2 linked regions of the Sinorhizobium fredii USDA 257 genome follow. The protein of the gene in region 2 interacts with the protein of the main gene of each other region in a pairwise test. Links are inferred from orthologs where the notes say so. Each region holds a gene or a part of one and is shown on either strand. Other genes may lie near its edges.

Region 1 (7,017 bases), 4.7 Mb from region 2 along the record:
GCGGCAATCACGCTCTATACCGGCTATGATTACTTCCGCGCCGGCTTGAAGCACGTGGTCAACGAATGAGCACCGTAAACCTCGTCTATTTTTCCTGGGTGCGCGAGCGCATCGGGAAGGCTGAGGAAACGCTGGAACTGCCGGCGGGTATCGTCACGATCGGCGACCTGCTGGCGCATCTGAAGACTCTCGGCGCCGAATATGAATCAGCGCTCGAACACCAGAACGTCATCCGCGCGGCGATCAACCAGGAACATGTCGATCACGGCGAGCCGATCGGCGGCGCCCGCGAGATCGCGCTTTTTCCGCCGATGACGGGCGGCTGAGGCGATGGACGCCCCGGTCACCGTGCGCGTCCAACGCGAAGATTTCGAACTTGCAGCCGAGGTCTCGGCGCTTTACCGCGGGCGGACGGACATCGGTGCGGTGGTCACCTTTTCGGGCCTCTGCCGCGACGAGCAAGGCGCCCTCGACGCGCTCGAACTCGAACACTATCCGGGCATGGCGGAAGCCGAGATCAGCCGGATCTGCCACGAAGCGGTGCAGCGCTTCGGCCTGCAGGCTGCGACAGCCATTCACCGCTTCGGCCGCATCGAGCCCGGTGAGAACATCGTACTGGTGGTAACAGCCTCGCCGCACCGCCAGGCAGCCTTCGAGGGCGCGAATTTCATCATGGATTTTCTGAAAACCTCGGCCCCCTTCTGGAAGAAGGAGCACGGCGCCGACGGCAGCGCCGGCGAATGGGTCAGCGCCAAGGACGCCGACGACGCGGCGCGTGATCGGTGGAACCGCTAAGGTCAGGGAATGATCTTTTCCCGCCGCGTCACGACGAGGACCAGGACCAGAAAGCTGAAGATCGCGAAATCCCGCCAGAGGATCGGGCCATAGGCGCTCCATAGCGTCTCGAGCAGGCCTACGCCGGCGGCGCCGAGGGCTGCGAACAACGGCGCCGCTTGCCCGCCGATCGCGGCGATGAACAACACTTTGACGCCGAAGCTCAGGCCCATGCCGAAGTCCATATTGCCATAGTAAGAGGCGGCAAGGATCCCGCAGAAGGCGGCAATCAGCGACGCGACGCCATAGGCGAGAATGTAGACGGTCGAAGGATCGACCCCGCAGAGGGATGCCGCTTCGCGATCCTCCGAGACGGCCCGCCAATAGCGCCCCGCATAGGTATGGCTGAGCAGGAAGTGACCAGCGGTGACCAATGCGGCCATCAGTCCGGTGTTCAGCAATTGCACGACCGTCAGCGTCACGGGAAATGCCGGATCCGGCCAGAAGACGATGACGTGATTAAGGAAGGGCGGCAGCCATAGGCTTCGCGTATCGGACGCGAGCCTGGCCGCTTCCATGAGCACCAGGAGACTGCCGAGCGAGGCAACGACGACGGCATTGGCCGAGGAAAAAGCCAGCGGCCTCATCACATAGCGCCCGGCGACAAGACCCGCACCAAGCCCGAAGATCAGGGCCGCCGCGGCTCCGAGACCCAGCGCCGCCGGCAAGACCAACCACAGACGGTCCCAGCCGAAATCCGCAAAAAGCACAAACACCTGACCGGCAAAGGCGAAAAGAGCGCCATAGGTCAGGTCGGCCCGCCGCGTCACCGCAAAGGCGATAGCATAGCCGAAGGCGAGTGCCGCATAGAGCGCTGCCACTGGCACGGCGTTGGCGATCTGCTGAAGGAAATAGGCCATCACATTTCCGGTCGGTCGCGGCGATCGGGATCGAGACAATCCAAGAACGAAACCGCATCAATTTCAATTACAAAACGCAGAGGCCAACTTTCCTCTGCGGCACTAGTGACAGAAGCAATATAACTGGTAAAATGCATTTTACTAGTTAGGATTTTTCACATGAGCTTCACCTGGACCGCGCATCGATTCTCAGGCGGCGCATTGGCGCTGGATGTCGCAAATTCCGTGGTTTTGCGCTTCGACCCGACGCGCCGGATCGATCGTTTCGCCGATGGAGCGGCGATCGACAGCTTTGCCGAAGCCTTCAATCTTTACGGCGCCGAGAAGGAGCGTTTTGGCAGGCTTGGGCCGATCGGGCCTGGAAGGCGGGAGCCGCTGATCGGTCTGCGCGAGGCGACGGATCGGCATTTCCGGGCGCAGGTGCGGGCCGAAGACCGGCCGGAGCTGCTCGCCGATCTGCTCGAGGCGATCACGGCCGTCCTGCGCCAATCATCCGAACGCGGCAAATACATCGCTCTCGACGTCGCCACCGCGCATTCGGCGCTCAGCCTGGCTGCCAATCCGGAGCCCGATCGTCTGAAGATTTGCCCGAACTGCGAATGGCTGTTCCTCGACCGCAGCCGCAACAGGAGCAGGACCTGGTGTGACATGGCGGTTTGCGGCAACCGCACGAAGGCGAAACGCCACTACCGCCGCAACAAAGAGGAGATCCAGCCATGAAAAATGTCATTGCCATCGCCGTTGTCGCGGCGGCGGTACTTGCCGGCTGTCAGCGCGAGACCGGGCCGGACCCGCTGAAGCTGACCGGCAAGATGTTCGTGTTCAACTACCGGCTGGCCTATGCCACCTATACGATCACGCTCAACAAGACCGAGCCGGTCCCCGACGGCAGTATCGTCGTGGCGACCTTCGAGAATCCGGCCGGCGGCGAACCGCTGACGCTGACGCGCAAGCTCTTCCCGAAACTGGACAAGGTGGCGCTGGAGAGCCCCGACATCACCTGTGTGAAGAAGGGAAGGCCCTATGCTGTGACGATTGAAGTCAAGGGACCGGATGGTGCGACGCTGCAAAAGCTGGAAACGACGGTGATGTCCGACCTCGACCAGAGCGTCATGCCGGCGAGGCCGTTGGTCGTCGGCCCAGCCTACGACAAGAATCCGGAAGTCTTCAGGAATGGACTGGCGCCGACACATTTCGACACGGCAGCCTGCCCGACATAAAGTGCGTCATGCATGTCGTTGTCCCAATACCGCTGCACACTTTTGGCGACATGCATAAGAAAAACCGGGGCGTCTCCGCCCCGGTTTCGAAGAATCGTTTCAAGCCTTTAGGGGCCGAAGCGAAGAAGGTGAATCAGCCGACGATTTCGGTGCCCGCGAACCAGTAGGCGATTTCTTCGGCAGCCGTTTCCGGGCCATCGGATCCGTGAACCGAGTTTTCGCCGATCGACAGCGCATGGACCTTGCGGATGGTGCCTTCGTCGGCGTTGGCCGGGTTGGTGGCGCCCATCACTTCACGGTTCTTGGCAATGGCGTTTTCGCCTTCGAGAACCTGAACGATGGTCGGGCCGGAGGACATGAATTCGACCAGTTCGCCGAAGAACGGGCGTTCCTTGTGGACGGCGTAGAAGCCTTCGGCTTCGCGGCGGCTCATCCAGACGCGCTTCGATGCGACGACGCGCAGGCCGGCGTCTTCGAGCATCTTGGTGATGGCGCCGGTCAGGTTGCGCTTCGTCGCATCCGGCTTGATCATCGAAAAGGTACGTTCAATCGCCATTGGCTCAATTCCCTTGCTCTTGAGAAAGTGGCGGTTCATTAGCCGCCAATGCCACGCAAAACAAGGGGGCCGCGCAAAACAAGGGGGCGCGGCGATGATTCGCCGCTGCAGGGGAGAGTTTCACGCTGCTGTTACGGAGCGGCCGAGGCCATCGTGAAGGTCGAGGCAACGCTCGAACCAGTCCGAAACGACGTCCCCTGTGGCAAGCAGACGATGTGACGAGACGATGCGCGCCCATTGCAGGGCACCGAAAACGATGTAATCGGCAAAGAGTGGAGCGTCGCCGCCGATGAAGGGCTGGAATTTCAACATGTGGCGCAGCGGCTCGAGCTTGGCCGAGAAGGTTTCGAGATCCGCCTGCCCTGCCTCGGCGACCGCTTCGAGCGGCTTGCCGAAGCGCTTCTCGCGGCTTTGCCTGAAATAGGCCTGGTCCACCGGTTCGAGGCTGTCATGGATATCCATGATGGCGATGCGGCCAATGGCAGGATGCAGGGTCATCTGCGACCAGCCTTCGACCAAGCGGGCCATCGCCTTGCCGCCCTCGCCGCCGAACAGCGTCGGCCGCTCGGGATAGGCTTTCTCCAGATAAAGGGCGATGTCGAAGCTGTCGCTAACGAGTTTTTCGCCATCGCGAAGCAGCGGGACGATCTTCGTCACCCCTTGCTCGAGCTTCGGAATTTCGGTGAAGCCGACAGGCATCACATCGAAGTCGAGGCCCTTGTGCGCGAGCGAAAGCTTGATCTTCCACACATGCGGAGAAAAGGGGCGCGTCCGTTCGGTACCACAGAGCGCATAGAGTTTGCGGGTCATCTCACCTCCTGATCTGCATATCGCTCGACGCATAGGACGATAGGGAGCGGGTGATCAAATCAGTAATTTTCATGAGTTGCATTCGACACGCGAATATCAATCCCGGCTAGGCTGGCCGGACAGCAAGGGAGAATGTTGATGCTCGATCACTATCGGATGTTTGCCGACTACAATCGCTGGGCCAACCGGCGGCTCTACGCTGCCGCGGCGGAACTCTCCGAGGCGGAATACCGGGAGGACAGGGGCGCCTTTTTCGGCTCGCTGCACGCAACGCTGAACCATATTCTCGCGGCCGACCGGATCTGGATGAACCGGTTCACCAAGGAGGGCAAGGCACCCACGCGGCTCGATGCGATCCTCTGCGAAGACCTCGCCGCGCTGACGGCGGCGCGGGCGGCGGAAGACGAGCGCATCATCGCCTGGCTGGACAGCCTCGACGAGGCGCGTCTCAACGCGCACTTCACCTATTCGCCGCTGACCGCGCCCGACAAGATCACCCAGAGAGTCGGTCCGACGCTCGCCCATTTCTTCAACCACCAGACCCATCACCGCGGGCAGGCGCACGCGACCTTGACCGCGCTCGGGCGCCCGTCACTGACGCTGGACCTGGTTTTCTTCCTGCGGACCGAGGGAAAGAAGTGGGCGGCCTGAAGAGAGCCAGGACTTAACCCCGGCCGGCCAGTCCATCGGCAGAGCGCCGGCCCGGGCGCGCACAAGCCCTTTGAATAGCTGACGCTGCCCCGCCCAGACCATAAGCCCGAGCACGACGCCGCCAGCGATCGAGGAGAGCGAATAGGTGAGCGGCGGGAGGAACGGCTGGACTGGCGCCAGCAGGAGATCGGGCACGAAGCGGTGCAGGATGTAGATATGAAAGCCTGCCGCCGAGAGCGGCAGGACAAGTTGCACGGCCCATTGCGGCAGGCGGATGCGAGGCAGAAACAAAAGGCCCGCGAGGACGACGATCTGCAACAGGTACTTGATCTTGGTGCCGATCCAGACGCCCTCGTAAAGCCCGAGAAACAAAAAGATCCCCGTTCCGGCCACCATGACCGCGAGCCGCTGTGCCCAGTTCTGGGCCAAGGCCGCGCACCAGCCGACGACGGCCAGATGGAAGATCCAAGGCAGCGTGAAGATCTGGCGGTTACCGATTTCCCAAAGCTGCGGCATCGCCAGGCGGGCGGCAAAAGCGGCAGCAAGCAGCGCCATGCCGGCGGCAAAGGGCCGCACGGCGGCAAAGCGCCTGACGAACGGAACGGCGAACAGAGCGCCAAACACCAGCACCATCTGGCAATAGGCCTCGATGAACCAGTAGAGGTACGGCACCATGCTGTGGCGCTCGGGGTCGGCGAAACCAAAATTGCCGACAAGGAAGACGGAAGCCCAGGGCACTTCCCCCCAGGCAAGGGCGTAAGCCGCGACGATCAGATAGTAGGGGACCAGGATCTGCGTGAGCGGCCGCAGCAGCTGCCATAGCGCGCCCGACAAAAGGGCGCCGCTCTGGAACCGCGCTAGGCCGAATCCGGCGAGGATCACCATCGCCGCCGAGCCGCCCGGGATCGGCCAGAGCGTCTCGTGGTGAAGCACGACGAGCAGGATGGCCAGCGCCCGGATCAGGAAGTCGGTGCCGATCTGCGGTGTCTTGCGCTCCTGGCGAACCATGGCCGCCAAGGTATTGACCGGCATTCTCTCCCAAGCCTCGGGCACCTCGCCGAGGATTTTTTCAAGCCCGATCGACAGCTGGACGAAACGGAGCGAATCCCCGCCGAGCGACAGAAAGCTATCCTCCGGTCGAACCTTCTGCGGGTAGAATAACTGCTCGAACAGGACTTCCACGCCTTCTGCCCGCGAAGGACCGCCGGTGCCCCGGCTCTTCTGGCGGAGCGCTTCGTAATCGACCTTGCCGGATGCCAGGCGCGGCAGCGCGTCGATGCGCGTCGCCCGTACCTGCAGCAACGTCAATCCGCTTGCGGAGACGAGGAGCCGACGGACGTCAGCCGGATCGCGTTCTCCCACGAAATAGGCATGGATTTCGACATCGCTGCCAATGACGGCGGCGGCGATATCGTGCCGCTCGAGAGCCGCTTCGAGACCGTCATGCCCGATTCGCAGCCCGGCGATCTTCGATATCCGCTTCGTCCGCCCTACGATGCGGAACAACCCGTCGGCATCGCGCACCGCCAGGTCGCCGGTCCGCAATACGGAGAGCGCGGCACCCTCGGCGAGGTCGGCGCGCGACAGGGCATAGCCCATCATCACGTTCGGCCCGCGATAGATGAGTTCGCCGGGTTGCTCCGGACCGGTGATCAGACGCCCGCTTTCGTCCTCGATCCTCAGGCTGCCGCCCGGTATAGCGACCCCGATCCGGTCTTCCCGGCCGCTCAGGCGATCCGGAGGCACGTAGGCCATACGCGCGGTCGCCTCCGTCTGGCCGTACATCACGAAAAAGGATGCGCCGCGTGCGGTGAGATGTTCGTTGTAAAGGTGGACCTTTTCGGGCGGCAGGCGTCCGCCAGCGACGGTCATGAACCGCAGGTGCGGAAACGCCCGCTCGCGGAAGCCCACCTTTTCGAGAAGGTCGTAGGAATAGGGAACGCCGGAAAGATTGGTGCAGCCGCTCTCGGCGAGACCGTCGAGAAAGCCCTCGTCCAGGATAGATCTGCCGGGCAGATAGACGCTTGCCCCGACCGAAAGGTGCGCGTTCAGGACCGAAAGGCCATAGGAATAGTGCAGCGGCAGG
Region 2 (7,138 bases):
CGACCAGCAGCCGGACATCGCCGTGATGCCGGGAATGACCTCGACCGGAAAACGGCCCGCGAGCCGCACATGCAGGTGCATGTAGGAACCGTAGAACAGCGGGTCGCCCTCGCTGAGCACGGCGACGATCCGCCCCGCCATGAGATGGACGGCGACCGCTTCTGCGGAGGCATTGTAGAAGTCGGTGATCTGCCGCTTGTAAGCCTCGTCGTCCTTGTCGATTTCGGTCGTCACCGGATAGTAGAGCGGCAGTTCGACAAGGTCAGGCTTCAAAACGTGCTCGACGACGGCGCGGCCGTTGCCGTTGCGCCCCGCCTTGGCGAAATAGGCGACGACGTCCGCCTCGCCGAGCGCCCGCACTGCCTTCACGGTCAAAAGCTCAGGGTCGCCGGGCCCGGTTCCGACGCCGATCAGTCTGCCAGGCCCGCTCACAGGCCCGGCCTCGAGAGCGAGTTCAGCGCCGCCGCCGTCATCGCACTGCCGCCCAGTCGGCCACGGACGATCGCGAAGGGAACGCCATAGGAATTCTCGGCGAGCGCGTCCTTCGATTCGGCCGCGCCGACAAAGCCGACCGGCATGCCGAGGATCGCCGCGGGCTTCGGCGCGCCGTCGCGCAGCATCTCCAGGAGATAGAAGAGCGCGGTTGGCGCATTGCCGATGGCAACGACCGAGCCCGCCATCCGCTCACCCCAAAGTCTCAGGGCCGCCGCCGAGCGTGTGTTGCCGATCTCCGCGGCGATCTCCACCGTGCGCGGATCCCGGAGCGTGCAGATCACCTCGTTGCCGGCCGGCAGCCGCGCCCGGGTCACGCCATGGGCGACCATTTCCGCGTCGCAGAATATCGGGGCGCCGTTCGTCAGCGCATCGCGTGCGGCGGAGACGAAATCGGCAGAGAAGACGAACTGACGCGCCGCCTCTACCGACCCGCAGGCATGGACCATGCGCACCGCAAGATCGGCCTCCTCTTCCGAGAAGCCGGAAAGATCGGCTTCTGCCCGGATGATCGCGAAGGAACGCTCGTAGATGGCGTTGCCATCGCGGATATAATCGTAATCAGGCATTTCTATCCCTGTTCAAACGCCACGACGATGCGCGCGGTCCCGAGCCGTGTAAGACAGGAGAGCGCCGATTCGCCAGCGTCTTTGTTTTCTCGCACGAGCGCATTGAGCCTGGCCAGCGCGGTTCTTATTCCGTTTTCATCCCTGTAGGCGCTTGGCGCGACGGAAGCAGCGCCATTTACGACAAGCGCATATCCTGATGGCGCACCGACAAGCGTCAGCGCAGATGGCTTGGGCCTGGCGCATCCCTTGGCGCAGCCGGAGAGATGGATTGCGAGCGAGCCGTCGAGAAGGTCAGCGCCGACTTCGACCAATAGCCTGGCTGTCGCCTTGGTGTCCATCAGCGCCGAGGCGCAGGCAAGGCCGGCGCAGGTCGCGATGTGATTGCGCGGATCATCGGCGGCGACCACAAACCCCTGAGACAGCGCGATGCGTTGCGCGACAGCCGCAGCCTCGCTCGATAGACCGAGGACGAGGATGCCATGGCGCGGCGCGAAGCGTATTTCCGACGCACCCAGTTCCTCGGCGCGCTGTAGAAAGGCGATGAGATTGGCGCTGTCCGTCTGGGCAAAAGCAAGGGCGACACCGAGCACGATGCGCCCGTCGCCGAAATCGTGAATGCCCGCCGGCAAGAATGGCAAGGCGCCACCCCCCGGCGCCGGCAAGATGTCGCGGTCGGCGGAGAAGCGCTGCCGGATGCGATCCGCATCGAGGTCACGGCCGCGGGCGGCCGCGCCAAGGGCATCGAGTTCCGCCAGAACCTCCGTCACCGCGGCGACGACCCGTTCGGTCTCCAGCAGCGCAACGGGCCGTTCTGGGCGCGGCGCGCCGCCAAGCGACAACAGCCAGCGAAGACCATCGTCGCTGTTCCGCGCTTCAAGCCGCAGATCGGCGGCAACGTCCCGCAGGTGGAAGCGGCCACGTCCATCGATAACGATGGACAGTTTCGGCGCTAGCACAAACGTTGGTCGTCGATCGGCAATCGCGGCGCGCAAAGCTGCGGCCAACGGCCGCGGATCAGCGGTTTCGCTCGCATCGATTCCGGCAAGCGGCGGCGTTTCGATCGCAATCCCATCGGCAAGGGCAATTCCCGCCTCGCCGATCGCGGCAGCAAGGTTCGGTACGGTGGATGCGGTCAGCCCACGGATTTGCAGGTTGCCCCGCGCGGTGATCTCGATGATGCCGCTGCCGCAGGCCGCGGCCGCTTCGGCCAACGCTCTCAACTCGGCGGGAGTCAAACCATCGATCGCCGGACGCAGCCGCACGAGCAGACCGTCTCCAGTCCGCATTGGCGCTGCGAGCGACGGGCAGGCGCCGCGACGCATCGATCGGCCGGTCTCCGTTTGAGACCCGGGCGCAACGCAGCTCTTCATCGTTGTTCCATCATCCCTGGGCACATTGCGGCTTCACACTCCGCATCCGTGATAGAGCCTATATCACAGCCGCCTTCCTTGAGAGAGATCAAAGCCCGGACAAGCCGTCTCCTGCGGAACGTCGGGCTACTCGTCGAAGTCCGCTCCCTTGCGCAGAAGATAGATGTCCATGATCCAGCCCATGCGCTCGCGCGCCGCGGCCCTTGCCTCCACGATTTCTTCCTTCACATCGGCGAGACGCCCGGAAATGACGAGTTCGTCCGGCGTGCCGAGATAGGCGCCCCAATAGATTTCCGCATCCGGATCATCGATCCTCTGGAAGGCTTGTTCGCCATCGAGCATCACGACGGCCGTCTCGTTCTTGTGTGGAAAGCTCTCGGCAAGCCGGCGGCCGGTAGTGATCTCGACGGGCTTGCCGACGAGGTTGAGCGGAATGCGATGGCTGGCGCAGAGCGCCTGGAGGCTGGTGATGCCGGGGATTACCTCGAATTCGAACGCTACGCTGCCCCGCGCGCGGACCCTTTCGACGATCCGGATCGTGCTGTCGTAGAGCATCGGATCGCCCCAGACGAGGAAGGCGCCAGTCTGCCCTTCCGCAAGCTCGCTCTCAAGCAGCGCCTCGTAAGTCGCGGCGATGCTCGCATGCCAATCGTCGACGCTTTGTACGTAGCTGCGTCCCTCGATCCGTCGGACCGGCACGGCGAATTCGACGGTCCGGCTGTCGCTGCGCGTCACGTAGCGGGCGCAGATATCGCGGCGTACTTCTGCAAGCTCCGTCTTCTTCGCTCCCTTGGTCGGGATGATCAGAACGTCGGCCCGGTTCAACGCATTGATCGCCTGGACCGTGATGTGTTCGGGATTGCCTGCACCTATACCGATGATCAGGATATGCCGCATGCCGTCTCTCCCGCCTGCGCGCTACGCGTCGGCCAGTCTTTGGCGGATCGGGATCAGCGGCGCAAGGTCCATTGACGACAGGGGGCGCAACGAGGGCGTCAGCAGGGCGCCGCAATCTGCCGATCGACGGCGAGAGGAGGGTCGTCCGGCAGCCGCCAGTCGATCGGATCGAGCCCCTTCGACTGCAGGAAGGCATTGGCTTTCGAAAAATGCTTGCAGCCGAGGAAGCCGGAATGCGCCGAGAGCGGCGACGGATGCGGCGCAGTCAGCACCAGGTGCCGGGAGCGATCGACGAAGGCAGCTTTCTTCTGCGCGTAGGAGCCCCAAAGCATGAAGACGACCGGCTGCGCCTGCTCGTTGACGGCGCGGATGACCGCGTCGGTAAAGCGTTCCCAGCCCTTGCCCTGGTGCGAGGCGGCCCGGCCCCGCTCCACCGTCAGCACGCTGTTCAACAGCAGCACACCCTGACGCGCCCAGCTTTCGAGGAAACCGTGACGGGCCGGTGAAATGCCGAGGTCGTCGCGAAGCTCCTTGTAGATGTTGACGAGCGACGGCGGGGTGCGCACACCCGGCCGTACGCTGAAGCAAAGCCCGTGCGCCTGGCCGTCGCCATGATAGGGATCCTGGCCAAGGATGACGACGCGGACCTTGTCGAGCGGCGTCAGGTCAAGCGCCCGGAAATACTCGCTGCCTCTCGGAAAGATCTGCCGGCCCTGCTGCTTCTCGTCCACAAGAAAGCGCTTGAGCTCGGCCATGTAGCCATGCCGGAATTCCGGCGTCAGCACGGCCTTCCAGCTCTCCTCCAGCCTGATCGTCGCATCCATGGATATCGCCTCGCTTCATTCCGTTCCGGAATTTAGACCGATGAGCCCCCATCGCAAGCACCGGCGCCGTATTTGTCCCCTCAGTTCACCGCTTTGATTACCCCTGTCGCGAGGCATTGTATTTCTTTGGATATAGCGCTAACCAAGACCGAGAACCGTTATATCCTAATAAATATCACGAGAGAGATGGAGGCAGGCGTGTTGATGAGACGGAGAGAGTGGCTGAAAGGTTTCGGGATTACCGGTTTGGTGCTGGCGCTCGGCATGACATTGGCGGGCGCGGCATTCGCCCCGGCCGAGGCGCAGGAAAGGGTAACGATATTCGCTGCGGCGAGCCTGAAGAACGCGCTCGACTCTGTGAATGCTGAATGGAAAAAGGAGAGCGGAAAAGAGACGACCGCCTCCTACGCGGCGAGCTCGGCGCTCGCAAAGCAGATCGAGCAGGGTGCCCCGGCCGATATCTTCGTCTCGGCCGATCTCGCCTGGATGGACTATCTTGCCGAGAAAAAGCTGATCAAAAGCGACAGCCGCTTCAACCTGCTCGGTAACCGCATCGTCCTCGTTTCCGCCGAGACGGATGCCCAACCTGTCGAGATCAAGCCTGGCCTCGACCTCGCCGGCCTGCTCGGCGACGAACGCCTGGCAATGGGCGCCGTCGAGTCGGTCCCGGCCGGCAAATACGGCAAGGCGGCACTCGAAAAGCTCGGCATCTGGCCGACGGTCGCCAAGAAGTTAGCCGGGGCCGAAAGCGTCCGCGCCGCCCTGCTTCTCGTTTCGCGCGGCGAGGCACCCTACGGCATCGTCTACAAGACCGATGCGACCGCCGATCCGGGCGTGAAGGTGGTCGGAACCTTCCCTGAAGACAGCCATCCGCCGATCATCTACCCGATCGCCATCACCGCCGAGAGCAAGAACCCGGATTCCGCCGCCTATCTCGAATACGTCAAGTCGCCCAGGGCCGCGGCACTCTTCGAGGCACAAGGCTTCATCGTCCTCGAATAGGGCCTTGCGCCACCGGCCGTCGAGCGGGCAGAACATGGTCGCGTCGTTTACGTATTGGCGCGGCACCTCATGCAATACGGGAGCACGAACTTGGACTGGACGGCTCTGAGCGACGCGGAATGGACAGCCGTCCGCTTGAGCCTGCGCGTGGCAACGGTCGCCATGCTTTCCAGCCTGCCGCTCGCACTGCTGGTCGCCATGGCGCTGGCGCGCGGACGTTTCTGGGGCAAGTCGCTCCTGAACGGCCTCGTCCACATGCCGCTGATCCTGCCGCCGGTGGTCACCGGCTTCGTGCTGCTCATCCTGTTCGGGCGGCGCGGCCCGATCGGCGCTTTTCTTGCCGAGAATTTCGGGCTTGTCTTTTCCTTCCGCTGGACCGGCGCGGCGCTCGCCTGCGCCGTCATGGGCTTTCCGCTGATGGTGCGCAGCATCCGGCTGTCGATCGAAGCGGTCGATCGCAAGCTGGAGGATGCCGCCGCGACGCTCGGTGCCAATCCGGCCTGGGTGTTCCTGACCGTGACCCTGCCGTTGATCCTTCCCGGCATCGTCGCCGGCATGATCCTTTCCTTCGCCAAGGCGATGGGCGAGTTCGGCGCGACCATTACTTTCGTCTCGAACATCCCCGGCGAGACGCAGACGCTATCCGCCGCGATCTACAGCTTGACCCAGGTTCCGGGCGGGGACGCCGGCGCCATGCGCCTCGCCGTCATCTCGATCGTCATCTCGATGGCGGCGCTGATGCTGTCGGAATTCCTTGCCGCCGCCGCGGCGCGACGGACGGTCGCCGCATGAGCCTCGAGGTCGAAGCGCGCCACCGGATCGGCTCTTTCGTGATCGACGCCGCGTTCCGCTCGGAGGGCGGCGTGACGGCGCTTTTCGGCCGTTCCGGCTCCGGAAAGACGTCGCTGATCAACATCATCGCCGGGCTTCTGAAACCTGATGCCGGCCGCATCCTGCTCGACGGAGACGTGATCGCCGACAGCAAGCGCCGGCTCTTCACCCCCGTGCACCGCCGGCGCTTCGGCTACGTGTTCCAGGAAGCCCGGCTCTTTCCGCATTTGAGCGTCCGCAAGAATCTCGCCTATGGGCGCTGGTTCGCCGCTGCAGGCAAGTCCACGTCCGAGTTCGCAAAGGTCGTCGAGATGCTCGGTATCGGGGATCTGCTCGAGCGTCGTCCCTCGACGCTCTCCGGCGGCGAGCGCCAGCGTGTCGCCGTCGGCCGGGCGCTGCTTGCCGCACCGCGGCTGCTCTTGATGGACGAACCGCTCGCTGCCCTCGACGAGGCGAGAAAGGCGGAGATCCTGCCCTATCTGGAGCGGCTTCGCGACGAGACGCGGATACCGATCGTCTATGTCAGCCATTCCGTCGCGGAGGTGGCGCGGCTGGCGGAGCGCGTCGTCGTCATCGAGGACGGCCGGGTCAAAGCATCCGGCGCGGCCGCCGCCATTCTCAGCCGGTCGACGGCCGCGATCGAGCGGCGGGAGACAGGCGCCTTGATCGAAGGCGTGGTCGACAGTCATGACGCCACGCATAATCTGACCGTGGTGCGTGCCGGCGAATGCCTGATCCGCATACCGCATCTCGTCACGGCGCCAGGCCATCGGCTTCGCCTCTATATCGCCGGGCGTGATGTGATGCTCGCCACGACGAAGCTGGAAGGGATCAGCGCGCTGAACGTCCTGCGGGGAACGATCGTCGACCTATCGCCGGTTCATCAGGGCAGTATCGACGTGCGCGTCGATTGCGGCGGCAATATCATCGTCGCCCGCATCACCGCCCTGTCCCGCGAGGCGCTCGGGCTCGAGCCGGGCAAACCAGTCCACGTCATCATCAAGACCGTGGCGCTGGATTATTAGATATAGACCCAAAAACCCCTCCCCACAGGTGGGAGGGGCTTAACCTGCCGCACCCACTCCGCCTCGTTTGGACCGTTCCTGCAGGGTCGAGCTTGGGAAAATGGCCCTCGGGCGCAGCAGGCACCTAG

Evidence for each region.
Region 1: the proteins of ung (region 2) and ndk interact in binary tests that used the Escherichia coli proteins (3 or more experiments, as listed by UniProt). The link is inferred for Sinorhizobium fredii USDA 257 from one-to-one orthologs.

The regions. Positions count from the first base shown.
Region 1 is NC_018000.1:926,744-933,760, reverse strand. Bases 1,760-4,545 are described here. They hold ndk (nucleoside-diphosphate kinase), read right to left. Parts: upstream 3,471-4,545; coding sequence 3,048-3,470; downstream 1,760-3,047. Other genes in these bases: USDA257_RS04315 (DinB family protein), read left to right, coding at 4,419-4,545; USDA257_RS04320 (glutathione S-transferase family protein), read right to left, coding at 3,591-4,280; USDA257_RS04330 (hypothetical protein), read left to right, coding at 2,411-2,914; USDA257_RS04335 (CGNR zinc finger domain-containing protein), read left to right, coding at 1,854-2,414. In the rest of the region: pgsA (CDP-diacylglycerol--glycerol-3-phosphate 3-phosphatidyltransferase), read left to right, coding at 1-69; moaD (molybdopterin converting factor subunit 1), read left to right, coding at 66-326; USDA257_RS04345 (molybdenum cofactor biosynthesis protein MoaE), read left to right, coding at 331-795; USDA257_RS04340 (branched-chain amino acid ABC transporter permease), read right to left, coding at 798-1,694; more of USDA257_RS04315, read left to right, coding at 4,546-4,931; USDA257_RS04310 (AMP-binding protein), read right to left, coding at 4,872-7,017. UniProt on the Escherichia coli protein: Major role in the synthesis of nucleoside triphosphates other than ATP. The ATP gamma phosphate is transferred to the NDP beta phosphate via a ping-pong mechanism, using a phosphorylated active-site intermediate.
Region 2 is NC_018000.1:5,605,516-5,612,653, forward strand. What follows is about bases 2,290-5,196. They hold ung (uracil-DNA glycosylase), read right to left. Parts: upstream 4,153-5,196; coding sequence 3,427-4,152; downstream 2,290-3,426. Other genes in these bases: cobG (precorrin-3B synthase), read right to left, coding at 2,290-2,431; cobF (precorrin-6A synthase (deacetylating)), read right to left, coding at 2,558-3,328; modA (molybdate ABC transporter substrate-binding protein), read left to right, coding at 4,354-5,154. In the rest of the region: USDA257_RS26300 (precorrin-2 C(20)-methyltransferase), read right to left, coding at 1-432; USDA257_RS26305 (precorrin-8X methylmutase), read right to left, coding at 429-1,061; more of cobG, read right to left, coding at 1,064-2,289; modB (molybdate ABC transporter permease subunit), read left to right, coding at 5,224-5,946; modC (molybdenum ABC transporter ATP-binding protein), read left to right, coding at 5,943-7,010; USDA257_RS26340 (winged helix-turn-helix domain-containing protein), read right to left, coding at 7,135-7,138. UniProt on the Escherichia coli protein: Excises uracil residues from the DNA which can arise as a result of misincorporation of dUMP residues by DNA polymerase or due to deamination of cytosine.